2 regions of the Sanguibacteroides justesenii genome follow, and region 2 is predicted to be linked to the other one. Evidence: riboswitches for the same ligand, from Rfam matches in the RefSeq annotation. Region 2 holds a riboswitch; the other holds the start of a gene.
The links. Region 2 has a riboswitch for cobalamin ahead of DMB45_RS04960 (ABC transporter substrate-binding protein). Riboswitches for the same ligand answer to the same signal wherever they lie in the genome.
Positions count from the first base shown of each region.

Region 1: another riboswitch for cobalamin. It lies ahead of DMB45_RS04495 (ribonucleoside triphosphate reductase); the one in region 2 lies ahead of DMB45_RS04960 (ABC transporter substrate-binding protein).

Region 1 is NZ_QJPL01000002.1:350,936-366,231, reverse strand. Features, by position in the region: gene DMB45_RS04525 (hypothetical protein) at 1-772, shown strand, start outside; gene DMB45_RS04520 (ABC transporter substrate-binding protein) at 837-1,958, shown strand; gene DMB45_RS04515 (iron chelate uptake ABC transporter family permease subunit) at 1,955-3,001, shown strand; gene DMB45_RS04510 (ABC transporter ATP-binding protein) at 3,003-4,025, shown strand; gene zupT (zinc transporter ZupT) at 4,212-5,015, shown strand; gene DMB45_RS04500 (cation diffusion facilitator family transporter) at 5,026-5,931, shown strand; cobalamin riboswitch at 6,089-6,269, shown strand; gene DMB45_RS04495 (ribonucleoside triphosphate reductase) at 6,372-8,519, shown strand; gene DMB45_RS04490 (anaerobic ribonucleoside-triphosphate reductase activating protein) at 8,501-9,136, shown strand; gene DMB45_RS04485 (potassium channel family protein) at 9,116-9,784, opposite strand; gene DMB45_RS04480 (TrkH family potassium uptake protein) at 9,813-11,627, opposite strand; gene DMB45_RS04475 (DMT family protein) at 11,827-12,195, opposite strand; gene DMB45_RS04470 (AAA family ATPase) at 12,329-13,165, shown strand; gene DMB45_RS04465 (DUF4435 domain-containing protein) at 13,200-14,174, shown strand; gene DMB45_RS04460 (energy transducer TonB) at 14,145-15,047, opposite strand; gene DMB45_RS04455 (RNA polymerase sigma factor) at 15,031-15,296, opposite strand, start outside.
Region 2 is NZ_QJPL01000002.1:452,475-467,770, forward strand. Features, by position in the region: gene DMB45_RS04915 (CvpA family protein) at 386-865, shown strand; gene tyrS (tyrosine--tRNA ligase) at 894-2,186, shown strand; gene hflX (GTPase HflX) at 2,446-3,669, opposite strand; gene DMB45_RS04930 (energy transducer TonB) at 3,733-4,425, opposite strand; gene DMB45_RS04935 (4'-phosphopantetheinyl transferase family protein) at 4,911-5,588, shown strand; gene DMB45_RS04940 (aspartate-semialdehyde dehydrogenase) at 5,638-6,627, opposite strand; gene DMB45_RS04945 (lipid A phosphoethanolamine transferase) at 6,773-8,491, opposite strand; gene DMB45_RS04950 (BamA/TamA family outer membrane protein) at 8,478-9,653, opposite strand; gene cobI (precorrin-2 C(20)-methyltransferase) at 9,744-10,451, opposite strand; cobalamin riboswitch at 10,562-10,757, shown strand; gene DMB45_RS04960 (ABC transporter substrate-binding protein) at 10,785-11,945, shown strand; gene DMB45_RS04965 (iron chelate uptake ABC transporter family permease subunit) at 11,950-12,990, shown strand; gene DMB45_RS04970 (ABC transporter ATP-binding protein) at 13,000-14,016, shown strand; gene DMB45_RS04975 (DMT family transporter) at 14,076-14,960, opposite strand; gene cbiD (cobalt-precorrin-5B (C(1))-methyltransferase CbiD) at 15,092-15,296, opposite strand, start outside.

The DNA of each region.
Region 1 (15,296 bases), 100 kb from region 2:
AGTTCCCAGATTGGCTATCAAAAATAATGATGCCCTGAAAGATGTAAATATTTCGAATTTGGAAAATCTTACTTCAATGGAATTCGAAGGGATAAAAAATGAAGCGACCTTAACCGGTAAAGAAATTTTCCCGGGCTATATCAATGTCACCACATCCAATATCCTTATAAAAGGGATTAAAGAGGTCGACCGATTGAGGTATTACATCAATATACCGGATCAGGACAGGACATTGGATATTGAAAAAGTAAACGGCGATTTCACGTTATTGGTCTACGGCCTTACAGGAAGCTTTAATTTACCCCGGTTAACGGAAATCGGCGGAAAGCTGGATATCCAAATTCAGAATAAGATCACGCTCGATTTATCCGCTTTGAAAAAATTAGGAAGTTTAAAAGCAGAAGGAGTCAACGTCGACATCTTAGCACTCCCGGTATTGGAAACGGTAAAAGGTGATTTCAATATAACCACGGCAAACTATCAAAGCAATATGTCAGATGTTCAGGCTCCCAAACTGCAAAGCGTGGGCGGCATGTTTGCCTTATGCGGTTTCAGCTCTTATTACAGCAACAAATACATAACCGACCTAAACGGTTTCAGTTCCTTGAAGAGTGTAGGCAGTATTAAAATTCAACACAACATGATGTTGACCTCATTTAAAGGAATAGAAGGCGTCATCTCCTCTTTGGAAGCAGCCCAATGGAAGGTTTCCGGCAACGGATACGATCCGACTTACCAAGATATGGAAAATGGCTTATGGGATAAACCCTGATAGAAAAGTCCTGCCTGAAAAAACGGGCAGGACAATCACATTATATTTATCTATTTTTATATCTATGAAAATTCATACCCTATTCGTCGGTCTTATTCTTCTTTGTTTTTCCTGCAAAAACCAACCATCCGGTTCAAACGCAGCCGGGGCTCCGATCCCCCTGAAACACGCCGAGAATCTCGTGCTGTTCCCGATTGAAGACTACACGATAGCCCAACTGCGTAATCCCTGGGATACTACTAAAATATTACATACTTACATTTTGGTTCCGAAAGAGAAAAAAGTTCCGACTCATCTCCCGGAAGGAACCGTAGTGAAAATCCCGTTGTCTAAGGCGATCGTCTACTCTTCCGTCCATTGCAGCCTGCTTCGGCAATTGGGTTCAATAACAAGTATCGTCGGCGTTTGCGATCTCCAGTATATCAAAATACCGGAAATACAAGAAGGATGTTCCTCAGGGAAAATCGCCGATTTGGGAAGCAGCATGAATCCCGATATCGAAAAAATCATCGATATTCACCCGGATGCCATTTTACTCTCTCCTTTCGAAAATAGCGGCGGCTACGGACGAATTGAAAAATTGGACGTACCGGTCATCGAATGTGCCGATTACATGGAAACCTCTCCCTTGGGACGGGCGGAATGGATGCGCTTTTACGGATTACTATTCGGACAGGCAGCAACAGCAGACTCTCTCTTTTCAGCGGTAACAAAAGAGTATAAGCGATTATGTCAATTGGCCTTGACGGCACCGTCAAAACCCTCCGTTATCAGCGAACTAAGAAGCGGATCGGCCTGGTACGTGCCGGGTGGAAAAAGCACGATGGGACAACTGTATTCGGATGCCGGCGCCCGCTATCTATGGAGCGACGACCCCCGGAGCGGATCTGTTCCCCTGGCCTTCGAAGTTGTTTTCGACCAGGGACACGAGGCCGATTTTTGGCTGATAAAATACAATCAGCAAACAGACAAGACTCTTCGCGAATTAAAATCGGACTACGCTCCCTACGCCAAATTCAAAGCCTTCAAAGAGAAGAACGTGTACGGATGCAACACGGGTAAGGTCGCTTTTTACGAGGAGTCCCCCTTCCACCCCGAATTATTATTAAAAGACCTGATAAGTATTTTTCATCCTGAATTAGTGAAAGATTATCAAGCATATTATTTCCAAAAACTGACGGAATGAATACCTCACACATGACATCTCCCGGCCGAAAATTCGGAATATTACTAACAGGCACCATCCTGGTGTTGTTGTATGGTAATTTGATCATAGGTTCCGTCCATATACCCGTTGATGCCGTTTGGGACATCTTGTGCGGACAGGAAGTCGAAAAAGCGAGTTGGAGATTTATTATTTGGGAATCACGCGTTCCCCAATGTATTACGGCCCTATTATGCGGAGCGGCATTAGCGGCTTCCGGTTTGATGTTACAAACAGCCTTCAACAATCCTTTAGCCGGCCCTTCCATCTTAGGAATTACGACCGGATCCAGCTTGGGAGTCGCCCTTGTCATGTTATTGGGAGGAGGCATTATTTCAGCGGGCGCATTCAACTTATCCGGTTTTTTTTCCGTCATTCTGGGAGCTTTTATCGGTTCCATGGTAGTTATGGGAATGATTCTGTTTTTCTCTACACTGACGAAAAGCAATATCATGTTGTTAATTATCGGTATTATGATCGGCTATATAGCTTCTTCCGTCATTGCTCTGTTGAACTTTTTTGCCACGGCGGAAGGGGTACACTCTTATATTATATGGGGGATGGGAAATTTCGGCGGAGTATCTATGGAACAATTGCCCTTTTTCTCCGCTACCTGTCTCATCGGATTGCTCCTCTCCTTATCATTGACAAAACCCCTGAATGCCCTTCTGTTAGGCACTCGATATGCCGAGAACTTAGGTATAAACATCCGCCGTATCCGTCATATGCTACTGATCGCTACCGGGCTATTAACAGCAGTCACAACGGCCTTTTGCGGTCCTATCGCTTTTATCGGCTTAGCTGTTCCTCATGTCGCACGACTCCTGTTGGGCACCTCGAACCATAATTCTCTCCTTCCGAACACCATGCTGCTGGGAGGGGCCATTGCCCTATTATGTAATCTGATATGCGTATTACCGGGGGAATCGGGCATCATCCCGTTAAATGCCGTAACGCCGGTATTGGGAGCCCCCGTGATCATTTACGTCATCATTAAACAACGCAAGATCCAATACTTCAACTAATATGCAAAATAATCCCATCGTACGGTCGCGGGACCTGACCATCGGATACAGGAAAGGCCGGAAAGAGACGAATCCAATCCAGCAACACCTCTCTTTCGAACTCCATAGAGGAGAATTAGTTTGTCTGTTGGGACCCAACGGGGCCGGTAAATCCACGCTTTTACGTACACTCGCATCATTCCAACCCCCATTAACGGGAGAAGTGCAACTCGAAGGGAAACCTTTATCCGACTATTCGGAAAAAGAGCGTTCCCGAAAAATAGGGGTAGTACTCACGGACCGGACACAGGCCGGAGGATTGACCGTCTATGAATTAATCTCTTTAGGACGTCAACCGCATACCGGATTTTTCGGACGACTCCATGCACGTGACCACAAAATCATCGAAGAGGCTATGAGTTCCGTGGGGATAGAAAACAAATTCAATAATTACGTTGCCGAACTATCCGACGGAGAACGACAAAAAACGATGATAGCCAAAGCATTGGTCCAGGAATGTCCGGTAATTCTTTTAGATGAACCCACCGCTTTTTTAGACGTAACGAGCCGAATAGAGATCATGCAACTCCTGCATACCCTTGCTTACCGACAACAAAAAACGATTCTGTTATCCACCCATGATATAGAACAAGCCCTTATTCTGGCGGATCGGCTATGGTTGCTATCGAAAACGGAAGGATTACGTTGCGGGGTAACGGAAGACCTGATTTTCGATAACAGCATGGATACGCTATTCGACCGGGAAAAAATAAAATTCGACCTTACCCAGGGAAACTATTATCCGCCCATACGGGGAGATCGCCATATCATCGTCGAGGCGGAAGACGAAACCTTAAAACATTGGGCGATCAACGTTTTAAACAGAAACCATTACATATGCCTTTTCTATCCCTACCCTTCCACTCTTTACCCGATATTAAAACTAAAAACGGCCCGGGAGATGAGTTTTCTTCCCTCCGGGGGAGAAAAAATCCCCGTACACTCGTTCGAAGAATTGACCGATCTTTTAAAATCCCTACCCTAACTTAAACCTTCCCGAGAAACGATGGTCCTCTGCAGCACTCCGAAAACGTCCATCCCATGTCCCAAAAAATGAATTTTCATTTTCTTTACCGAGGCTTTTTCATACCCGTAAAAAATCTATCTTTGTAAAATAAACCAAACGAAATCTCCGGAAAACATCGGGTATAACCCGGATAATATCGAATTCATGAAAGAAAGTTTATTTATTCCGTTATTATTGACTTTACTTGCAGGATTGGCAACCGGTATCGGTAGCCTGATCGCTTTTTTCACCCATCACACGAACAAACGTTTTCTCTCCTTTTCGCTGGGACTCTCCGCGGGAGTAATGATATACGTCTCTTTCGTGGAAATCTTCCAACAGGCGGAAACTTCCCTTACGGCCGAGTTAGGTTCAAAATACGGTATGACCATGACGGTCCTCTGCTTCTTCGCGGGAATGTCATTGATCGGTATCATCGATCGTCTGGTACCTTCCTTTGAAAATCCTCACGAAGTTCGTTCCGTAGAAAGTATGGATACCCCTCCCCCCAAGGATACAAAATTGATGCGCATGGGACTGATGACGGCCCTGGCCATCGGCATCCATAACTTCCCGGAAGGTATCGCTACTTTCACGGCTGCAGTGGAAAGCCCGACTTTAGGAATTGCAATAGCCGTCGCTATCGCCATCCACAATATCCCGGAAGGTATTGCCGTTTCTGTTCCTATTTACCATGCAACCGGAGATCGTAAAAAGGCATTTCGTTATTCCCTTCTGTCCGGCCTGGCGGAACCGACCGGTGCTCTTCTGGCTTATTTAGTACTCATGCCCTTTATGTCGCCCGTCCTGATGGGATGTATCTTCGCAGCCGTCGCAGGTATCATGGTCTTTATTTCCATAGATGAATTACTTCCTGCCGCCCGGGAATACGGAGAACACCACATCTCCATCTACGGACTTATCTCCGGAATGGGAATCATGGCTTTAAGTTTAATTTTATTGGCATAACCAAAAAGATATGGAACATACGCACGAACATCACCACCATAGAATCACCAGTCTAAATAAAGCTTTTATCATAGGGATCACGTTAAACACGGCTTTCGTGGTCGTTGAATTCGTTGCGGGATTCTGGTTTAATTCTTTGGGATTACTCTCGGATGCGGGACACAACTTAAGCGATGTCTTCAGTCTTGTATTGGCCATGCTGGCTTTCCGGCTTTCCCGCGTACAAGCCAATACCAAATACACGTACGGCTACAAAAAAAGCACGGTCTTAGCCTCCCTTTTAAATGCCGTCATCCTGTTGATTGCCGTAGGCTTCATCTTGGGAGAAAGCATCAACAAACTATTCCATCCTCAGCCGGTCGACGGAGACGCCGTCGCCTGGGTTGCCGGAGTCGGAGTAGTCATCAACGGGATCACGGCCTGGCTGTTTATGAAAGATAAAGAAAAGGACCTGAACGTAAAAGGAGCTTATCTACATATGGCAGCAGATGCCTTGGTCTCCATCGGTGTTTTGGTCTCCGGATTGATTATCGCCAACACGGGATGGAATATCATCGATCCGCTTATCGGGATCGGAATTGCCGTCATCATCGTTTATTCCACTTGGGGATTGCTGCGAGACAGTATTCGCTTGTCCTTAGACGGGGTTCCCGCCGGAACCGATTACAGACAGGTCGAAAAAACCATTGCCTCTGCCCGCGGGGTAAAAGGATTTCATCATTTGCATATCTGGGCTTTAAGCACGACCGAAACCGCTCTTACCGTACACGTCGTCATCGATGACATGTCCCAAATGGAAACCGTAAAATGCGATTTGAAACATGAATTGGAGCATATCGGCATTATTCATGCCACGTTGGAATTTGAAGCACCGGGATCTCATTGCAAGGATTGCCAAAAAGAATATTCAGACTAAAATGTTTCCCAAAAATGAAAACTTTATTAAATAAATATCATACAAAATTTTCCTATTCATACACACAAACAACTTAATATAAGTTTATTAACAATATATCTCACTTAGAATTATTGTTAAAAACAAAAATTACGATATATCCTATCTTATTTTTATTTACTTTCGTCATGCATTCGGTTCACGTTTGTGATTAATAGGGAATCCGGTGAAAATCCGGGACTATACCCGTAGCTGTAAGCTTTTTTTGTTTTTCGATCAAAAGATCCACTGTCGGGTAACCGATGGGAAGGAGGTCGAAAATAGCGAGTCAGAAGACCTGCCGATTGCGATATATCCGTAACTTTCGGGTGAAAAGCGAGGAGAAGGCTTGCCTATCGGACTATTCTCATTTTACCCAAGGTTATAGTAAATTTATTTATTCATTACTAAAACCTTTAAGAATGAACGAAAACAGCTCTTTTTCAAAAATTGTAAAACGCAACGGGGAGATTTGCGATTTTAAAGCGGAAAAAATCGAACAAGCGATTTTTAAAGCTACGCGAGCAACGGGAAACCCTCATCGTAAAACAGCACGCGAACTCTGCAACAAGGTGATTGAAATTCTAAAAACCGACACCCCGGAAGGAGTCATTCCCCACGTGGAGATCGTACAGGACACGGTTGAACAGGTACTCTTGCAACACGGAGATTTCAATTTATTGAAAATTTATCTGCTTTACCGGAAACAACATGAACAGATCCGGAATTCCAAGGTATTGCTTACCAATATCGAAGTGATGGACGATTACCTGACTTTAAGCGACTGGAAAGTAAAAGAGAGTGCCAATTCGTCCTATTCTCTACAAGGGTTAAACCAACATATCTCCACCCAGATCACGTCCAATTACTGGTTAAACAATCTCTATCCGGAGAGAATATCCGAAGCTCACAAAAGCGGGGCCCTTCATATTCACGATCTCGGATTTTTAAGCGTGTATTGTGTCGGATGGGATCTGAAAGACTTACTAACAGTCGGTTTCAGGGGAGTTGAGGGAAAAGCCCAAAGTAAACCGGCCAAACATTTCCGGACAGCTTTAGGACAAATTGTCAACTTTTTCTATACCATGCAGGGAGAAGCCGCCGGGGCTCAGGCCTTCTCCAATTTCGATACCTTCCTGGCCCCTTATATCCGCTACGATCAATTGGATTACAAACAGATAAAACAATGCTTACAGGAGTTTCTGTTTAACTTAAACGTACCGACACGAGTCGGCTTCCAAACCCCTTTTACCAACATTACCATGGACCTAACTGTTCCGGATTTCTTAAAAAACGAACCGATTGTTCACGGCGGAGAAATCAAGGAAGAAGTATACGGCGACTTCCAAGCGGAGGTCACTTTACTGAATAAAGCATTTGCCGAAGTAATGTACGAAGGTGATGCTTCCGGCAGTCTCTTCTCCTTCCCTATCCCGACCTACAATATCACTCCGGATTTTGATTGGAACAATCCCGAATACGAAGGGATATGGGAGATGACGGCCAAATACGGGATTCCCTATTTTTCCAATTTCGTGAATTCCGATATGAAACCGGACGATGTCCGCAGCATGTGCTGCCGTTTACGCTTGGATAAACGGGAATTGATGAAACGGGGAGGAGGACTGTTTGCTGCCAACCCGCTTACCGGGTCCGTGGGTGTCGTTACTATCAATCTGCCCCGTTTAGGTTATGAATCCGTATCGGAAGAAAACTTTTATCAACGTCTACGTTATTTGATGGAAATCGCTAAAGATAGCCTGGAGATCAAACGAAAAGTCATTGAACGTTATACCGAAAAAGGACTTTATCCCTACTCCAAATACTACCTCAGACACGTACACGAACGTTACGACTGTTTCTGGAAAAACCATTTCTCTACCATCGGGATAAACGGAATGAACGAATGCTGCCTCAACTTCTTAGGAGTACCTATCACCCATTCGGACGGAATAGAATTCGCTCAAAAAACAATGCTTTTCATGCGGGACATTTTAACCGAATTTCAGGAGGAGACCGGCAACATCTATAATTTGGAAGCCACTCCGGCAGAAAGTACCTCCTATCGTTTTGCTTTACTGGACACGGCCGCATATCCGGACATTATCGTGGCCAACCGGAAAGAATTCGAAAAAGGAGCACAACCTTATTACACGAATTCCACCCATTTACCGGTACATTTTACGGAAGACCTGTACGAAGCACTCGAACAACAGGATCAGCTTCAAACCCTTTATACCGGAGGAACCGTCTTCCACGTTTTTACCGGGGAACACCGGACTTCCGCCCAAGCCGCTAAAAACATGATACGGAAAGTAACTTCCGCATTCCGGTTACCCTATATCACGCTCTCGCCTTCCTTCAGCATATGTCCCTCCCACGGTTACATAGCCGGAGAACATTTTACCTGCCCCCAATGCGGAGCGAAGTCGGAAGTATACAGCAGGATCGTCGGCTACATGCGTCCAGTGAGTCAATGGAACAACGGAAAACGGGCCGAGTTTGACGACCGGAAACATTTTGACAACAGTATCACGGAAGAAATTGCGATATGCGAATCGGAGGATTGATTAAACAGAGCCTGATCGATTGGGAAGGGAGAGTGACCGCCGTTATATTTACCCAGGGATGCAATTTCCGGTGCGGTTATTGTCACAATCCCTCCCTTGTCCTACCGGAACTTTTTACGAATAATCAAAAATGGACGGAAGCGGAACTATTTTCGTTTCTGTCCAAACGCCGACAATGGTTGGACGGAGTTGTTATCTCCGGAGGCGAACCAACCCTTCAACCTGACCTTATTCTTTTTGTCCAAAAAATAAAAAAGTTAGGGTTCGACATAAAATTGGACACGAACGGGAGCAATCCCGACCTTCTCCGAGAACTTATTGCCGGGAAACGGATCGACGCAATTGCCATGGACATAAAATCCGCGTTAAACCTAACTGCCTACCGGAAAATAAGCCCCAATATAAGTTCCGAATTGCTGGACAAAATAAAAGAGTCTATTCGTATCATTCGGGCTTCAGGTATAGAGTATCTTTTTCGGACAACCGTTATTCCGGGTTTACAAACGGAAAAGGAACTGGAAAATGTAAAAAAGGAGTTCGAAAAAGATCCTTTTCTTTTACAGGAGTTCCGGAATGGGGATATCTTAAAAAATTACTTATTGCAATTGAATTCCTAACTTCCGGAAGTTCTTGTGCAATCCAAAAAGCACCAGAATATCTCTTCTTTCAAGTATCAGATCACTTGGCAGCTCGGGAAGAACCGTAGGCTTATCCTCTTTTTCCTGCAAACGTTTCAGGGTTATCAATTTCAAACCGAACTCCCGCTCGAAATCCACATCGCCTAATTTACGACCGACGAATCCGGCAGGAACTTCCCATTCGATAATCACGTGATCGGTATCGACCACGTAAGAATCGATGGTCGTTGCCAACTCTACCTTCAGGGCAAAAAAATCGGCATATTCCCACTCCGGATTGATAATCTCCGTAATACCCATCGTCTCCATAATCGTTTTGTGAACCTCCGACATGGCTCTGGCAACGATACGCTTGACTGCAAATTGTTTCAACAGGGCAAGTACGTACAAAGAGGTACCGAAATCCTTACCGATGACCACAAACACGATATCCACATCTTTCAAAGGTAGAGATCCCAAAGCCTGTTCGCTCCGGACGTCCAAGGCAATGGTCGTCGTAATGCTGTCCTTGTACTGATTGATTTTATTCAAATCGTTGTCAACTCCGATCACCTCATGTCCCAAAGCCGTCAAACGCTGTGACAAAGCCAGTCCAAAATGTCCTAAACCGATAACAATGCACTTCATATCATTCAAACATTAACTTCATTCATACTTATAATATCACCGTATCGTCCGCATACCTGTACAACTTCTCCTGCCGCTGCTTGACAACACCCGATAACAACGTGATCAATCCTACCCGCCCCACGAACATCGTGAGACTAATGATTATTTTTCCCGCATCACTCATAGCCGGGGTAAAATTCAACGAAAGCCCTACCGTTCCCAAAGCAGAAAAAACTTCAAATACGATTTGAACGAACCTCCCCTGAGGTTCCAGTATCGAAAGCAGCATAACGGCCAAAGCCGTCCACGCCAAAGACAAAAAGATAATCGCCTGAGCCCGATTCACATTTAAACGGGTTAATTGTCTCTTACCGATCTCCACCCTATCTTCTCCCCGGAGAATAGCGATAACATTCTTTAAAGCGATAACGAAGGTAGTCGTTTTTATTCCCCCGCCCGTAGACATCGGAGAGGCTCCGATCCACATCAATAAGATAAATAGAAAAATCGTAGCCTGATGTAACGCAGCCATATCCACATTATTAAATCCTGCCGTTCGAGTCGTCACGGAAGCCATAAACGAGGTAGCCAACTTTCCTTGCCAGGATAGACCTTCCAGGGTATTACCATCTTCAAAAAACAAAAAGAACACCATTCCCAACACCAATAAGACCAAGGTTGTCGGCAACACGATCCGAGTAGTGGTGCTCACGATATGAGCCCTATACTCAACTTTTCGTTTTCCATGAAACAAATACACTAAAAAACACCGTATCTTATATTTAAAATAACTTCCGTAATTAAACAATATAGGAAATCCCAGGCCGCCGAAAACGATCAGAAGACCTAACCAAACTTGTAATCCATAAACATTTCGAACCAAAGGATCATACAAATTTCCGGGCAAAGTAGAAAAACCAGCGTTACAAAATGCCGAAACGGCATGGAAAAGGGAAAAGAAAAACTTATCCTGAATTCCTTCCACATCCTGAATTTGCAGATAGACTATATACACCCCGACAGCCTCTATCAGTAAGGTTGTCGTTACCGTGTAAAACAAGGTTCTGAAAATATTATTCAGGGAAGATTCGTTCAACAAGTTTTTAAGAGCTAACTGATCCCGGAACGTCGTTTTCCCCAAAAAGGACATGGCGAAGAAACTGGTAAACGTCATCACCCCGATCCCGCCTAACTGAATCAACAATAAAAGGATCACATCCCCTGTCGGGGTAAAAACTTTTGCCGTATCAAGTACCGTCAATCCCGTTACGCACACCGCACTTGTCGCCGTAAAAAGGGCATCGATAAAACTGATTTTCTCGTAAGTAGCCGTGGGTAGTTTCAACAAGAAGGTCCCGATCAAAATCAACATCAGAAAACTGATAACGAACATCATTTCGGGACGGACATTACTTTTGAGCACGACAAAGAACTCTTTTGAAAGATAGATCGTGCTCAGAATCAAAACGACCGTATAGGTTACGATTCGATTCAACCGATACAGTACCGGATTCCGCGTTATCACCTCAGGGATCGAAAACCGGTATTCGGCAATAATCAAACCAAGTAAAACAATCAAAAAAAAGACCTCTAACCAGAAGCCTTTTTCTTCCCGCAACAATTTAAAATTAAGGAGGAACCGGATGGTAAGAAAAATAAAAAAGAGATTGGTTATCCCCTTATACATGCTATAAATCTCCTCCTGATACGCCGAAGCTCCCTTAAAACCGAATTTATAAACGACTAAAAAGATAGCCACAAATGAAGCCATAAACAACACGACACGCCCCGCTCCCTCCAAAATCGTTTTTGTTATCCGGTAAAATTTTCTAAATTGATATTGTATTTCCGTTGAAAACATAACTCCTATTTTCAGCAAGAATAAACGTTATTAAAATCTCTTTAGTTTCATTCTTTTCTGCGAAATTCGATCCCTGCTTCCAAATGTAACCATTTGTTTCGATTTGACCAAGTAGTTTTTCATGTTTGAACAGGCAAGGCCGAAAACCCGATAGATAGAACGGCGCCCGGCCCCTTAGACCCTTCCCGTATACCGTGATTTATTTCATAAACACGAAATAGACGGCCAAAACGAGACAGATACAGGCCGCCAAATGATTCCATTGAAAGGTAACACCTTTGAAGAATAGCATAGAAAAAAGGATAAATATCGCCAATGTGATTACCTCTTGAATAACCTTTAACTGCATCAACGAAAAAGGACCGCCATTCCCTTCAAAACCGATCCGGTTGGCTGGAACCTGAGCACAATACTCGAAAAAAGCAATCGCCCATGAAAAGAGGATTACGCCGATAAGCGGCCAATGACTAATTATTTTTGTCTCTTGCAATTTCAAGTGTCCGTACCAGGCAAAAGTCATAAACATATTAGACACCAAAAGTAATCCGATCGTATAAACCCCTTTCATTTTCTTCTTGTTAACACATTTATATTCTCGACATATAGACGATAATCTCCCTCAAAGCAGCACAAAAATATAAATTTTATTACCTTTGTTGATAATGATTGGGAGCAAAGTTCATTTTTAATCGCCATTTGTCATGAAAGCCAATAAAATTCAAAAAATCGAGATACGGAATGTCTGGGGGAAATACAATTTCCGATGGGAAAACCTCAATCCGGATGTTAACATTCTGACCGGAATCAACGGTAGCGGGAAAACTACCTTTTTCAACGTAATGGACGCATTACTATCCGCAGACGTGAAGAGGCTGAGAAATTACAATATCGAGGCGGAAATCATCATCGACGACATTGCCATTCTCTACAATCGCCAAACGACGCCAAACGAGATCAAACAAAAATTATCCGGATTCAACTACATGAAAATAAGCACCTTCGATGTTCCATTGAAGGACCGCCGAAAAATGGGAAAAGAAGATAGCCCGTTATTAAGCGAATTGAAAGAGATTGTTTACAGCGTAGGAGAGAATAATGCTTCTTTTTCGGATTACCGGCTAAAAGCGACCAATTTCCCCGAACAAGCGGAAGAGATAAATACCCGGATCCGGCATTTTTATGACACGGTCAACCACCTTTTTGCAGGAACGGGGAAGACCATAGAGATCGATCCCATGACCAATCAGCTGATCTTCAAAGACGGCAAAGAGACCATCCACCTTCATAAACTCTCTTCCGGAGAAAAGCAACTATTGATTATTCTATTGCGTGTTTTCCTGATGGACGGACAACCTTACGTGCTATTGATGGACGAGCCGGAAATCTCCCTTCATATCGAATGGCAATACCGGCTGTTCGAAGAGATACAAAAATTAAATCCCTGTTGTCAAATCATTACGTCTACCCATTCGCCCAGCTTGTTCGGCGACGGATGGGGAGATAAACTGGTATTTATTGAGGACCTGATCGCTCAATAAAAATCATGGAAAACCACCTAAAGCATTAATTTACATGTTCCCTACTGTCGATATTAATAAAGAGAAATATTATTATCATGCGGCCAAACGTTTTATGATGGATGCACAAATGTTACGCTGTCGAGCCGCCATACATGTTGAAGATAAAGATGATATCCTGTTTTGGAGTAAAATATTCAATCATTTTCGTCCCCGGGACCGTTTTCACTTCATCGCAGGCTCCCGAAACGAAAGGGGAAACGAAACGAAAGGAGTAACTCAATGCTTGAAATACCTGAAATTTTTAGGACCCAAATTTTTTATCTGCATCGATAGTGACTACCGCTACTTACTGCAAGAACGGGAAATGAGCATAAAGCATTTTGTCTTTCAAACCTATACTTATTCTTTCGAAAACCACCATTGTTACGGAAAGGGATTAAATGAAATTTGCCAACGCATCACCACATTACCCAATACGATTTTTGATTTCGACCGATTCATAAAGGCATTTTCCCGTATTATTTACGAACTTTTCTTATGGCATCTCTATTTTCTCGTTGCAGATCCCAAACGTTTTCCAATTTCCGAATTCAACGAATTGATCACTCCCCGGTGGAGAGGTCCCCATCCGGACATCCGGCATAACGCCCAACGACTGCTTCAAGAACTACAACAACGTATCAGACAGAAAACAAATTATTTACACCGTAAATATCCCAAAGCCGATCTCGATATGCTAAAGGAAAAATACGAAAACTTAGGCTTAGTCCCGGAGAATACCTATTTTTTCGTCAGGGGACATAATGTTTACGATCTGATCTACTCTTTGCACAAAGAGGTCTGCAAAAAGATTTTACGATCAGCCCGGGAATCATCCGGCAAAGAGATTTCAAAAATCAATCTTTTCGGTTATAGAAACAGTATCGACGAACAATTGAAAAAAAATTTACATTTTGGGGCTTACCCGGCCATCCTGAAAATAGAAGAAGACATCCGCTCATTTTTCAACGAAGTCTACCAAACGTAAAACAGCACGATCATCCTTTCGTTCTTTTCCTAATTCGAAACGGACAATCACTTCCACCCTTCCTATCCCATCGACCTTTTTCCACCGGGGACCGTCGACGAGCAAACGGATGATTTCATCATTCACGGGATAAGAAAAACCATCAGCTATCCGTATACGGGAAGGTACGCCTTTTTGATTAATCTCGAAAGAGAGTCGGACCTCTCCGGTTTTATTTTCCTCTACCTCTTCCTTCGGGTATTTCAAATTCTTTTCCGCGTAGCGATTAAAACGGATGACATTTTCTGCCATAAGAGAGTCTCCTTTCGTTTTCTGCATTCCGGAATCAACTTTTACCGAACTCCCCATTACAGTCCTTTTCATTTTACTTTCTTTTGCCCTGATATTCTCAACGGCACGATCCATCTTCTCATCTTCTTTCTCCGTATTGACCGTATCTGCTCTTTCCGCATCGGCCATTATGACCGGCTTTACATTTTCTACCAAAGAATCCGGCTTCCTACTTCTCGACAACGCGACAGGATTCTCTATTTTTCCCCCCGGGACATCAGCCTTTTCGCCACCCTTGCTCAACATCACATTCTGTTCCGTCTCGTCGACCGGCCATAAAAAACACAATGCAATACCCGTAACGACAATGACTCCGGCAACGATTCCCCATACCCGTTGCCTAAAGTGATTCCCCACCGAAGCCCGGTCATCGAGTTGCCGTTCCAAACGTATCAAACCATCCATAGGATCGGAAATCTGCGACAATCCTTCCATCGCCTCATACAAAAAAGGATCGGACAAAGCATCTTTTTCCAGGCGATTAGCCGCCTGACCTTTCCGATTACTTCGAAGATACTCTTTTATGTCATTGCTCCCTGTCATAGAAACCCAAGCCTTTCCGATTTATACAAAGCTTCAAATTCCGTTTTCCGTTCTGAATAAAACTCTTCACGTTCTTAGAAGAGAATCCTGTTCGCATCTCCACTTCCTTATAGGAAAGTTCATCAAAAAAGAAGTGATTAATACAAATTCTCTGTTTTTCGGGTAACTCCTCCATACACTCCCGCACCGCTTTTTCCCGCTCTTCATTCTCTCCATCGAATTCAAGATGCAAATCTTCACAGAAATCCA
Region 2 (15,296 bases):
TACTATTAAATATTCGGATTCGGAGCTACTCCTAAGTCCTCTTTTGTTTTTATATGACTTTGTTTATAGGATACAATTCGCCTATTTAACAATTTGCGAAAATAATAAGAATTTATCAGTTTCCGGTGCTAATCTCGCAAAAAATCAGCATATGTAGTCAACGGATTTGAAATAGACGTTCGGGGTTTTCCGACGGATCGGATGCGGGTATTCTCTTTCGGATGAATTTTCCATAAAACGACACCTTCATTTCCTGTATTTTGATTTTTATGTATTGATTCTTTTGTTAAAATGCCAAATGCTCCATTTATGTATGTTATTTTTTCGGATATGAATAAACAAATTTTTATCTTTGAAACCTTATTATATGGATTGAAAGGCAGAGATGAATTATGTTGATGTGATTATTTTGCTTCCTTTGATATATGGAGCATATAAAGGTTTTACTTCCGGATTGATCGTGGAGATGTCGACGTTGTTCGCGTTGATTTTAGGCGTGTTCATATCTTTAAAGTACGGAAGCGTTACGGAATCTTTTTTGAAAGATTTTATCGATATTCCTGTTTCTTACTCTTATTACGTCGCTTTTGCGGTAACTTTTCTATTGGTAGTTATCGTTATTCATTTGTTGGGAAAGTTATTGACCAAATTAGTCGATATGGTCTCTTTGGGGCTTTTCAACAAATTGTTCGGAATTTTGTTAGGCATGATGAAAGCTGCTATTGTAGTATGTGTCATCTTGTTTGTTGTCAATGCATTAGACTCTAAATATGATTTTATTCCTGCAAAAACCAAGAATCAGAGCCTGTTGTATTATCCTTTTGTTAATTTTGCAAATGGGGTCTATCGGAGTGCTGTAAATTAATTGTCAAAATCCTATAAATTGAGAATCGATGAATTTTGTTGAAGAATTAAAATGGCGGGGTATGATTCATAATATCATGCCGGGAACAGAGGAGCAACTGGCGAAAGAGCAGACGACGGCTTACGTGGGTATTGATCCCACGGCAGACTCGTTGCACGTGGGGCACTTGGTGTCGGTTATGATGATGAAACATCTTCAAATGGCGGGTCATAAACCTATTTTTCTGATAGGAGGGGCTACCGGAATGATAGGGGATCCGAGCGGTAAGTCTTTGGAAAGAAATTTATTGGACGAGACAACCGTGCAGAAAAATATGGATGGGATCAGGGCGCAGTTGTCGAAGTTCATCGATTTTAATTCCGATGCACCGAATGCCGCGATCATGGTGAATAATTATGATTGGATGAAAAATTTCACCTTTCTTGATTTTATCCGGGAGGTTGGAAAACATATTACGGTGAATTATATGATGGCTAAAGATTCGGTAAAGAAGCGATTGAGTGCCGATTCGACACAGGGCTTATCTTTTACCGAGTTTACGTATCAGTTGGTACAAGGATATGACTTTCTGCATTTACGTCGTCATTATAATTGTCTTCTGCAGATGGGAGGGTCGGATCAATGGGGAAATATTACGACAGGGGGGGAATTGATACGCCGGAAAGACGGTGCGGAGGCTTATGGTTTGACCTGGCCTTTGATGACAAAAAGTGATGGTAAAAAATTCGGAAAAACGGAATCCGGCAATATCTGGTTGGATCCTAAACGAACCTCTCCTTATAAGTTTTACCAGTTCTGGTTGAATGCCACGGATGAGGACGCCGAGAAATACATTAAGATTTTTACGATCCTTCCTCCGGCCGAAATAGATGCTTTGATCGTCGAACATCATGATGCCCCGCATCTGAGAAAATTGCAGAAGGTTCTGGCAAGGGAGATAACCTGTCTGATTCATAGTCCGGAAGCTTACGAGGCTGCCGTGGAAGCCTCCCAGATTTTGTTCGGAAACGCAACTTCGGATGCGTTGAAACGTTTGGATGAAGATACTTTGTTGGCAGTTTTCGAAGGTGTGCCTCAGTATGATATTTTGCGTTCCGATTTGGAAGCGGGGATCTCTATCGTGGATTTATTGGCCGATAAAACGTCGATTATGTCTTCCAAGGGAGAAGCACGCCGTGCATTGAAATCAAATGCGATCAGTTTGAATAAGGAGAAGGTAACGGATCAGGAATTGATCGTGAATGCGGAATACCTCATCGATGATAAATTTATTTTATTGCAGAGCGGTAAAAAGAATTATTTCTTGCTGAATGTCAAGTAATAAAAGCGACCGAAAGGTCGCTTCTTTATTTTAAATCGGAAGAATTCAGTGATTTTGTGATTGATAATTCAGCGATTAAAGGATTGCATTCGAATCACCTAATTTTTCAATCTTCTAATCCACACATTCTTTGTAGATTTTAAATTGTAGATGATGAAACGAACGCTGTTTTTTAATTTACAATCTACAATCGTCCATCTTTTTTTATCATCCAATCACTAAATCACCTAATCACAGAATCTTTTTAATCTCTAATCTTTTAATCTTCAATTATCGTGTCTTGATACAGAAAGTCGTTGAACGGGAAACGGGCCGAATGGATTTCTTTTGCGATGTTGTACAATTTTTCTTTTAACTCCTCGATGTTTTCCTTGTTTTTGGCCGATATGTATACGGTTTCTCCCCCTTGTTTGGCCATCCACATTTGTTTGAGATGATCAAGGCTGTAATTTTCCCGTTCGATAGGGGTCAGGTCGTCTTCCTCTTTAGGTACAAAGGTAAATGCATCTATCTTATTGAAAATCGTAATCGTCGGTTTCGGATTCTCGATCAGTTCAGCCAACGTTTCGTTAACAACCCGGATTTGATCTTCGAATTGCGGGTGGGAGATATCTACAACGTGCAGGATCACATCGGCTTCCCGTACCTCGTCTAAGGTCGATTTGAAGGATTCCACCAAATGATGAGGCAGTTTGCGGATAAAACCGACGGTGTCGGCTAATAGAAGCGGTACGTTTTTGATGGCGATTTTTCGTACGGTCGTATCCAATGTCGCGAATAGTTTGTTTTCCGCGAACACTTCCGACTTGCTCAATAAATTCATCAGAGTAGATTTACCCACGTTGGTGTACCCGACAAGAGCTACCCGCACTAATTTCCCCCTGTTTTTACGTTGGGTAATCATCTGTTTGTCTATTTTGTCGAGTTGCTCTTTCAGGCGGGAGATCTTATCCCGAATGATCCTTCGGTCCGTTTCGATTTCCGTTTCTCCGGGACCTCGTAAACCGATACCTCCCTTTTGCCGTTCCAGGTGGGTCCACATTCCCGTTAAACGAGGCAGGAGGTATTGGTATTGTGCGAGTTCGACCTGGGCTTTTGCCTCTGCGGTTCGGGCTCTTTTGGCGAATATGTCTAAGATCAGATTGGTCCGGTCGAGCACCTTTCTTCCTTTCAGTTCCCGTTCTATATTGCGAAGTTGGGTAGGAGTCAATTCGTCATCGAAGATAATCAAATCGATGTCGTTTTCTTCTACATAATTTTTGATCTCTTCCAATTTCCCTTTACCGATAAAGGTCGCTGTTACCGGTTTGTCTAAATTTTGTGTGAAAACTTTCACGGTTTCGGCTCCGGCCGTTTCGGCCAGGAAGGCTAATTCGTTTAAATATTCACACATGGTATCGTAGCTGATATTTTCTGATTGTAGGGCTACACCCACAAGAATTGCTTTTTCTGCTTTTTTTTCCGTATAAAAATAATTCCCCATAATAGCGATAAATAAGGGGCTGACGATCACGACAGCCCCTTGTTATAATTCAAAAATCTTTTATTATTGATTCTTCAATTGGAAATTGATGGGTACAGTAAAGGAAACTTTTACTGGTACTCCTCTCTGCTTCCCTGCTTTCCATTTGGGCATGGATTTGATGACGCGAACGGCTTCCTGGTCAAGAGACGAGTCTACTCCACGAACCACTTTTATGTCACCAACAGTTCCGTCTTTTCCAACTACGAATTGAACGATTACTTTACCTTGTACTCCGTTCTCCTGGGCAATCATCGGATACTTCACATGCTTGTTAATCCATTTTGTGATATCTCCTCCCGGAAAAACCGGCATGTCTTCCACGGTTACGAAGACATCGTCTTCTCCCGTTGCATCGGGATCGTACTCTCCGTCATAATCGTAATTTTGGACCTCTCTGTTCTCTACGTCAGCTTCAACGTCTTCAATTTCCAGTTGCTCCTCAATATCCGTATCATCTTCAACAATATCGATCAAGTCCGTTAATTTCGGGGCTGGAGGAGGTGGAGGAGGCGGTTTCAACATTTGTTGCGTAATTGGAATGACCTCTTCTTCCATTGTCGGCTCTGCCACGGTCATAAATTCTTCTTCAACGTTAGTGCTTACTTTCCATTCGAAAGCTAAGAATAAGATGGCCAAGGCAGCAACCAAACCGATCTCGAAGAAAATACCTTTTCTTCTTTCAAGGTCTGCTTTCGGTGATTTCTTTACTTCCATTTTATTAGTTTAAATATGTGCTTACTATTATTCCACTTTTCGTTCGTAAAGATAAGCAATATGGAGAGAAATAGCAACTTTTTTTCGAATAAAATGTTAAACGAAAAACGAATCTCTTTTAAAATCTTGTTAATGTGCAAGTAGAAGGCTGAAATAAGAAGAAGTAAAAAGGGCAGCCTATTAAGACTGCCTCTTTTCGGGATGTTCGTATTGTATGTAAATCACTGTATGTATCTTATTCTTGTGTAAGTCGCTTTTTAATTTTTTGCTCTTCTATTTAAATGTTATTCAAACGTTAATTTGATGATGTAAAAGTAGAATATAAAAATGAGAAAAACAATTTTTCAAGGGATAAATGTGAATATTTTCTTAATTTTTTCACGACGCAAGCTTAAATTAACGTTAATTATGTATTCCCGGCGCTTCGAAATCTAAAAACGGACCTTAAAGGATAGAAATTCGGGTAAGTTTTTTACATTTGTATCATGCTCGAGGTTTTTTATATTTACATGCCGTCAACCGTAAGGTATGAGAAGGTTTCTCCCGGATTGAAAAAATGGATATCCGAAGAAACTTATCGGGAAATTGTCGTTTATAAAAACGAACGAGTAAAATTGTTCCGGTCGGCAGGAGAGGCTTTGGTGCGTTATGTATTGAAAACGTATTGGCATATCGCTCCTTTTTCCTATCGAATCTTGAGACAGAAAAAAGGGAAGCCTTATTTGGAAGGAGTTCCGAATCTTTTTTTTAATATTTCTCATTCCGGAGATTATTTGGTATGTGCTTTTTCCGATCAGGCCGTGGGGATCGATATAGAGAAGAGGCAAAAGGCTCGAATGGAGGTGGCTTCTCGTTTTTTTCATCCTTTGGAGGTAGAGCGATTGAAATCTGTATGGGCAGAGAAAAAGGATAGACTGTTTTATGATTTTTGGTCCGTAAAGGAGAGTTTTCTGAAATATACGGGAGCTGGTTTAACGCGTCCGATGAGCAGTTTTTTGGTCGCCTTTGAGGAGGATGGTATTTTTTTGCATGAAGAAAACAGGAAATTACCTTTAGAGGTGAGCGAATGTCCGATTGATCATCGATATTCTTGTTTTGTTTGTAGCGAGCAAAACGTATTACCTCGCGTTCGGGAATGTTCAATTTCGATATTTCAGCTTTAAATAGAGACCGTTATACTCCTTTCTATTTAAAGCTGAAATAAAAATTGTATTATAATAATTGCTGTTTGTTCAGGTATTCTGCTATTTGAACGGCATTGGTCGCTGCTCCTTTTCGCAGGTTGTCCGAAACGACCCAGAGGTTAAGGCTGTTTTCCCGGGAGAAATCCCGTCGGATCCGTCCCACGAAGACCTCGTCTTTTTCATTTGCGGTAAGTGCCATCGGGTAAATATTTTGCGACGGATCATCCTGTACGACCACTCCAGGAGTTTGTGACAGTAAATTTCGAATGTCATCTAAGTTGTAATCGCGTTCGAATTCTATGTTTATACTCTCGGAATGTCCACCCGTCACGGGAACACGGACGGCGGTGGCTGTTACTTTTATAGAGTCGTCGTTTAAGATTTTGCAGGTTTCATTTACCAGTTTCATCTCCTCTTTCGTGTAACCGTTTTCTGTAAAAGAGTCGCAATGGGGTAAGCAGTTTCGGTCGATAGGATGGGCATAGGCTTTTTTCACCTCTTTACCTTCCCGTTCACCCTCGAGTTGTGTGATTCCTTTTAAGCCGCTTCCGGTAACGGATTGGTAAGTGGATACAACCATTCGTTTGATTTTGTATTTTTTGTGGAGAGGTGCTATAGCCATGAGCATTTGTATGGTGGAACAGTTCGGATTGGCAATAATTTTATCGTCTCTGGTTAATGTATCGGCATTGATTTCGGGAATGATTAATTTTTTAGCGGGATCCATTCTCCAAGCCGAAGAGTTGTCTATGACGGTGGTCCCTGCTGCTGCAAATTGAGGAGCCCATGTTAAAGAGGTTTCCCCTCCGGCTGAAAAAATAGCTACTTGAGGTTTCATTTGTATAGCCTCTCGCGTGCCTACTACTTTATATGTTCGGTTTTTAAATGTGATCTCTCTGCCCACGGAGCTTTCGCTGGCCACGGGAATTAATTCGGTTACGGGGAAATTTCTCTCTTCCAAAACTTGCAACATCTTTCTTCCGACAAGACCTGTTGCTCCTACTACTGCTACTTTCATATTTTTCAGTTTTTTGCAATCGATATATTGGGATTGCAGAATTTATAATTAATGGTATTAAAAACAACGACAAATGTATGATAATTTTAATTGCAATCGTCAATCATTTTAATCATCCAATCACTAAATCACCTAATATCAATATTTATTTAATATCATGGTTTAGCTTCATTTTTTGAATGTAATCCTTGTCTTGCTTTTTCATTCCTACGAGGTAGTAGTTGACGGGCTTGTCGTGGTCGTTCAGGTACATGCGGGGACGGCGTTTGAATCCCGGATTGACTAAAGATAAGTCCGGTCTGAAGTAGGCCGTGCGGATGTCTGCCAAATCCAGTAATGTGTGGAAAATGGCATTTGTAGAGACCGGAGCATCGGCATGTGCAAGGGCTTGGGTGTAATGTTCCGGTTTTAATGTTTTGTAAGACTCGGAAAACCACAGGAAGAAAGGAATGTGTATTTGATAAATGGTAGGGATGGGAGAGGCATGAAGAAATTTTTTCCGGCAGTCATCCAGTAGATCTTCTCCGTGGTCCGGAGAGTACAATAGGGCTGATTCTGCCTGATTTTCATTCAACAATTGGATAATGTCGGCCAGAAAACCGTCGGTATAACGAATACTATTGTCGTAAGCATTGATCAGTTGTTGTTTGTATTTGTATTCGATTCCCGAGGTGTTATCCGGAGAGTAAACGGCAAATTCTGCCGGATACCGTTCCCGGTAGTTGAAATGTGATCCGTAGGTATGGAGTACGATAAAAAGGTTGTCGGACAAGGAATCGATGCATTGCTTAATCAAAGGGATTAGGGCTTGATCGTAATTATTTTCGGTGATTAGTCCTCCTTCTAACGGTAATCGGATTGTTTTGTAGATGTCCGCTTCCGAAGCGAAATAGTCCGTGAAAGAACGGTTGGGAATCTGATTGGAAAAAAAGACGGTTTTAAAACCGACTTCTTTGAAAGCGGTAATAATACTTTTTTGGGTATAAAGAGCCTCGTAATGTTCCGCGTCGGCGGCAGAAAGGATTAAGGGTACACTTTTGTGCGTGGTGTTGGATTGGGTAAGGGCATCTTTATACAATATTAAGTTTTCCGTCGTTTTTAGACGGGGATTGGTTTCCCTTTCGTATCCCCATAAACTCCAATTCTTGGCGCGGGAAGCTTCTCCGATAACGAGTATATAGATTTCTCTCTTTTCGGAAACCAGCGAATCCCGAGTGGCATGAAAGGTGAACTCTTTAGACGTTTTTGGGTAGAGTTCACTACGGTGCCATTTATGAACGGCATATCCTAAATTGTAAAATATATTGGCAGGATAGATATCCGTTTTTATTTCGTAGCTGTTGTCCCGTGATTTCTCAAAAACGATACCTCCGGATGTAAGGACGAGTAAAGCCGCTCCCCCTATGATCATGTGTCGGCGAAATGCCGCGGGATAGATTACTTTATAATGTACCGACATAGAAGCGAGAACGATGGTCGGAATATAAAGGACACAGACCAGGATTATAGCCGGCCACAAACTGTTTAGCAGCTCGCCTGCTTCGGATGCGTTGGTCGTTGGTAAATTCAAAAACATATCAACGGCAATAACGGATTCTCCGAAAAGGTAAAACAAGACCATTTGAAAGGCGTGGAATATCAATAGGGGGATTAGGATGAGTTGGATCAGTCCGGCCTTTTTGAGCAGGGAAAACACGATAAGGTATACTCCTAAAGGAGCAAGGATAAGAATGATCCTTCCTAATCCCGAAAGAGGTTCCGTGAAGATTAAGAAGCAGTTCGGTATCATGTTCAGGATGATGAAAAACCAAAAAACTGCTTTGGGTTTTTTCGTGAAATCGGAAATAAAATTAAAAAGCTTCATTGATATTGAAGTAGAATGCGTTCTGTCCTTTGCCGAAACCATAATCTAATCTTACGTTAACTCTGTTTTTAAATTCCCAGCGATATCCCAATCCGTAGGAGGGAAGGGTTTGACTCCATTTGAATTTGTCCGTTTTCGGAAAAACATTTCCGGCTCCACCCCAAACGACAATGCCATGTCGGTTGTAGATTTTTTGCCGGAGTTCCACCTGGGTCTGAACCATATCGTTGTCTCTGTATTGTCCTTCGTAATATCCGCGCATCCGGTAGGGGCCTCCTAATAGGGCAACCATACTCCACGGGGTATCTCCGTAATTGAAAATACCTTGTATCTCCGAAGCAAGGATACCTCCTTTCCATAGCTTATGGTAATAACGGAGTTCTACGCTCGTTCTATTGAAATCATAGTCATTTCCCAAAAATTTAGGAAAAAATTGTTGTTCTAATTTGGCATAAAATCCCTTGCTCGGATTCGGAATAAAATCCCTCGAATCGTAGGAAGCTACGATTCCGGGACCGAAGCAGGAGATGCTGCTCTTTTCTCCGTTAAGGAATGAAATATCTTTAAAATCTTTTCCGTTAACGTTCCTGAACATCAGGTTGGGCCCCACGTAGGTATTTTTGGCGACTTTGAATAAAAAATCCAGTTTAATTTGATTTTCTAACCGTTTAAAGGTCGTGCTGGAATCCCTGTGTCCGGCTTCATAACCGATTCCCCAGTAAGAACTCGGAAAAGAGAAAAAATAGATGTTTCCGTCGATTCGGAATTTGTCTTTCGGAAATATCGTATTCCCGCGAATCCCTAACAGGTAAAATCCGGTTGTGGTGATATCACCGTAAATAGAAACATTGGAGGGAGATATGGATTTGTCTGAACGGTCTAATCGGTATAGACCGGAAGCGACCACGCCGAGGCCTAATTTGGTATCGCTCGAAAAATGAGGTCCTCCGATGATGGAGAAATCGAATTTTTTCTCTTCTTTTACTTCGTTCGATTCGGCAAAATAACGATAAAAACGCTTGAAAAAATTATCTTTTTTTGTTTTCACGGAATCAGGAATCTCGTTTATGCTGTCCCTTTTTTCTATTAGTCCGTCTGCTTTGCCCTGGGATATACCAAAGCCAAACAGGAGAATAAAGATATATAGTGATCGTTGAATCATATCTTGTTTTGTTGGAAGTAGTTGGAATATAGATTTTAATACACGGTTTTAATTCTGTTAGACGATGTACGCAAGATTTATGCCATTTGTTTACTTTTTGATAATCATCAAAGAAAAATAAGGAAATTCTTTCGTCATGATTTCCTCTTTGTCTTGGTAATAAAGCTCTCCGGTCGTACCGATATTTTCAAAATAATGAACATGAAGTGACGGGTTCTTTGCTATAAAGCGATGGATCTCGTCCGTACATTGTGAAAGTTTCATAATTACAATGACATAGTTTTTTTCTATTAAGCCCTGGAGTTCTCCCGAGGAAACGGTGCCGGGAAGGACAATTAGTTTTTCCTCCTGTTTCACGATATGGAGACCGGCCAATGCACCGGCCGCGATAAAAGCCGGAATTCCGGCTGATGTCGTGATGGGAATTCCGGCGTTTGATAGTTTCTCAAACAGATAATTGCCGGAAGAATAGAAACCGGAGTCTCCTTCCGCTGTAATGGATACGATCTCCCCTTTGTTTATTTTTTCCTGAATTTCCAAGGCTATTTGATCATACATCCGATTGGCTTCCGTCCGGTCTTTTGACATAGGGACCGGAAAACAGTGAATCCGGGTTGTATCGACGGGCAATGCCCGCAATATGGTTAAAGAACGGGATTTAAAATTACCGTTTTTATCTGCGGTTCCCGGACAGTATATGCTTGTCGATTCTTGTAAGGTTTTCAGGGATTTAACCGTGATTAATTCCGGATTGCCTGGTCCTAATGAGACGTTTATGATTTTTCCTGTTATTGCCATATCTATGATTTTAATCGTAAAAAGCAAATTTGAATCTCTTTATGATCTCTGGGTCATAAATTTGCGAGGGCAAAAGTCGTAAAAAAAAGAATGTGATCAAAATAATATTTATATCTTTGCATGCGTCTTGGTATTTCCATAAGGAAAAGGGAATCCGGTGAAATTCCGGGGCTGTCCCCGCAGCTGTAAAGTCAATCGCTATCTCGTAATGAGGTAGATCTTTTCGGTACAACCACTGAAATGTGTCTGTTTTGGGAAGGAGAAAAGATGACAAGCCAGAAAACCTGCCAGATGTGTACATTGATTAAATTTAATCTTTCGGAGGAAAAGAAAATGAATACATTCATGCAATTATCTTTAGTATTGTTGTTATCTGTCGGTTTACTTTCTTGTAAACCGGAAAAACGTCGGGCTAAGGTTGATTCTGTCGTATCCGGTATTAAAGCGGAATCAGACACTGCAAGACAAATCCGGCTGAAGTATGCACAAGGCTTTCGGGTCGAATATCGGAAGGATTATTTGTTATTGGAGATACAAGACCCACAAAATAAAAATAGTACTTGTTACCGGTTCGTTTTGAAGAAGCGGGGAGGTCATGCCTCTTTTCCCGAGGGAGTTCCCGTGATCGATCTTCCGGTCAGGCATTTGATCTGTATGACCTCTTTACAGTTGTCCAATGTTATTAAGTTGGGAGCGATGGATCGGGTGGTCGGAATTACGAGTACCCGTTACCTTTTCAATGAAACCATGCAAAAGCAGGTGGACGAGGGGAGGACTCAAAAGATCGGTATCGAAGGTAATTTCGATAATGAGGTGATCATGAATATCAATCCGGATTTGATGCTGATTTCCCCTTTTAAACGAGGGGGATATGATGCGGTGAAAGATATAGGCATTCCTTTGGTTCCTCATTTGGGCTACAAAGAGATGACTCCGTTGGGACAGGCCGAATGGATTAAGTTTACCGGTTTATTGTTGGGAATGGAAGAGGATGCGAATCGGATATTCGGTCAGATAGAGCAACGATATAATGAATTGAAACGGTTGGTACGGGATGTGAAGCGGCGCCCGGTTGTATTCAGTGGAGAGCTGAGGGGTGGCGTATGGTATGCGGTCGGGGGAAAAAGTTTTTTGGCTCAATTGTTTCATGATGCGGGAGCCGATTATTTTTTAAAAGATGATCCCAGATCGGGAGGAGTTACTCTCGATTTTGAAACGGTCTATAATCAGGCCGAGAGTGCGGATTATTGGCGTATCGCGAACAGCTTTCCCGGAGATTATAATTACGATGCGTTGAAAGCACAGGATGAAAGATACGCGGATTTCAAGGCGTTCCGGCAAAAAGGGGTGATCTATTGCAATATGAGGGAAAAACCGTTTTACGAGAGTATGCCGGCCGAGCCGGATATTGTTTTGGCTGATATGATTAGGGTTTTTCATCCGGAGTTGTTGCCGGATTATCGGCCGGTGTATTATGATTTGTTAAAAAAGTAGGAAGATGAACATACGGAGAAATACGGTATTGATTTTTTCCATTATAGTATTTATTATCGTCTTTTTGTTGCTGAATCTGGTTTTGGGATCGGTTTCCATTCCTTTTACCTCCGTGTGGAACGTGTTGACAGGGGGAGAGGGAGAACCGGTGGCTTGGCAGAATATCGTTTGGAAATCTCGTTTACCTCAGGCGTTGACCGCATTGGTGACAGGAGCTGGCTTGTCTATCAGTGGATTACAGATGCAGACGATTTTCCGGAATCCTTTGGCCGGTCCTTCCGTGTTGGGGATTAGTTCCGGAGCCAGTTTGGGAGTTGCTTTCGTTGTGCTTCTTTCGGGCAATCTGGGAGGGGTCGCTTTGAGCCGTTTAGGGTTTATCGGAGAGGTGGCCATGTCCGTAGCGGCTGTGATAGGGGCTCTGTCTGTTATGGCTTTGATCGTTTTTGCTTCCGGGAAGATAAAAGGGAGTGTTACTTTATTGATTATCGGAGTGATGATCGGCTATATTGCCAACGCGATTATCGGGGTGTTGAAATTTTTTAGCGTGGAGGAGGATATCAAGGCTTATGTTATCTGGGGTTTGGGAAGTTTCTCTCGAGTATCTGGTAATCAGATGATGTTGTTTGTCGGAATTATGGCGGTGATCATTCCCCTATCGTTTTTATTGATCAAGTCTTTGAATCTGTTGATGCTGGGTGACGGATATGCCCGTAATCTCGGATTAAACATAAAAAGAGCCCGGGTGGAAGTAATTACCTGTGCCGGGGTACTGACGGCTATCGTGACGGCTTACTGCGGACCGATTATCTTTTTGGGTTTAGCGGTTCCTCATTTGTGTCGGGCTATATTTCAGACTTCGGATCATCGGATGTTGATGCCGGCTTCCATGCTGGTGGGGGCAGCTTTGGCTTTGGCCTGTAATTTGATCGCCCGTTTGCCTGGGTTTGAAGGAGCTCTTCCGGTTAATTCCGTGACGGCATTGGTGGGGGCTCCTGTGGTTGCATCTGTTTTATTTAGGAAACGGAAAGGGGATTGGAACGAATAAAATGAGGTTATGGCATTAAAGGATACGGTAAATATAAGAGGTCTTTCTATCGGTTATAAGACGAAAAGTGATACGAAAATAGTGGCACAAGGTATTTGTACGACGATTTACGGGGGGGAATTGACCTGTTTGTTAGGAGCTAACGGGGTAGGTAAATCGACACTTTTGCAGACGCTCTCTGCTTTTCAACCGAAGTTGGCAGGAGAGATCGAGATCAGGGGAAAAGAGATCGAGAGATATACCGATAAGGAGTTGTCGACGACCATAGGGGTAGTACTCACGGAGAAATGTGATGTCCGGAACATGATGGCCCGGGAATTGGTTGAAATGGGACGCAGTCCTTATACCGGGTTTTGGGGAGTGTTGAATAAGGAGGATCGCCGGATTGTCGAGGAGTCTATCGCCTTGGTCCGGATAGAGAATTTAGCCTCCCGGATGATACATACCTTGAGTGACGGAGAACGTCAAAAAGTAATGATAGCCAAAGCATTGGCGCAGCAGACTCCGATTATCTTTTTAGACGAGCCTACTGCTTTTTTGGATTTCCCGAGTAAAGTGGAGATCATGCAATTGCTTCATCGTTTGACGCGTGAAACCGATAAAACCATTTTTCTCTCGACCCATGATTTGGAGTTGGCTTTGCAGATTGCCGATAAAATTTGGTTAATGGATCGTCAACACGGCATTACGATCGGGACTCCTGAAGATTTGGCCTTAGACGGGCATTTGAGTAATTTTTTTGCTCGTAAGGGAATTGTTTTCGATATGGAGACCGGTTTGTTCCGGATTGAAAATCAATATACGAGGCAAGTGCGGTTGATCGGGCATGGCCAGAAATATGCCATGGTTCGGAAAGCTTTGCAACGAAACGGTATGTTAGCCAATCGGAATGTAGTGTCGGATATTGTCGTAGAGACCGGAGATCTTACGACCCAAGGTTTTAAGATACAGTTCCCCTCCGGAAAAATCGTATCCGTTCCCGATATCGATATTTTACTGAAACAACTGGTTGACAATTGTGAATAAAGGAATTCCGTGGTGATTGTTAGTCTCGGAGTTCTTTCGTCGGCAATTTTTGGATTGGGTTAACTGACTTTTCGTTTTTCCTGTAAGACGACGATACTTACAGCCACGATGATTAACAGGATTCCGAGGGCTCCCTGAACGGTGAACCACTCGTGAAATACCCATATCCCTATGACTACGGCCGTTAAGGGTTCCATGGCTCCGAATATGGAAGTAAGGGTTGGGCCGATGTGTTTGATGGCTTTAACCAATGTCATGTTGGATATGGCGGTTGCCGGCAATGCCAGACCCAGGATGTAAAGCCAGAGATTTCCGTCGGTCTCTAACCGAACTCCTCCCGTGAAACTGCCGCAAATGATAAACATTAGGGCTCCGAAAGCCATTACATAGCACGTAAGAACGATCGAATCGATCTGTACGGCACGACTTTTTCTCACGCCGACGATATATCCTCCGTAAGAGAAGATAGAGATGCAGGCGGATATAATTCCGAGAGTCGCATCTCCTTCGTTGTGATTGATATTACCGAGAGAGAGCATGACGGCTCCGACGATAGACATGCAAATAGCTGAAAGGATCCAACCTGATTTTCTTTCGCGGAAAAAAAACATCATGACCATAGCAACGGCTAACGGGTACATGAAGTGGATCGTGGATGCGACTCCGCTCGATATGTTTTGATAGGCAATAACTAAACTAAAAGAGGTCGCAGCCCGGAACAGGCTCAATAAAAAAACGATACCCAAATCCTTTTTACTTATGCAAAAATTACACTTAAGAGATAATCCGAATAGGATTAAACAAAGAGAGGCTACTCCCCAGCGATAAGATAATACCTCAAATGATGAATATCCGGCAGCTAAAAGTGTCAGGGTGAAAAATGGGGCCAGCCCGAATGTTGAGGAGGCCACGATTGCGTATATAATCCCTTTTATCCTACTCATATCTCAAAAATTCGGCGCAAAAATACTAAACCTGTTTTATATGTTGTTGTTTCGGGTAAAAAAGATGGGGAATAATCAGTGATTTTAAATTGTACATCTCCGGATATTTCAATCGAAGAATGATAGCCTTGTCAATTGTTTTCTTGTATAAGAATGATTTCCAATTCGGAAGAGCAGAGCTGAGGGAGACAGTATTTATAACAATATTCGATGAGTTTTTCGAAGAAGGCAGGGGAATCAGCAAATAATGTCCATAATTCCCGGGCTAAGGTAATATCTGCAATCGAATGGATTAAAGCAGAAGGACTTTTTACTTCTTTGGCAATTTGACGGATG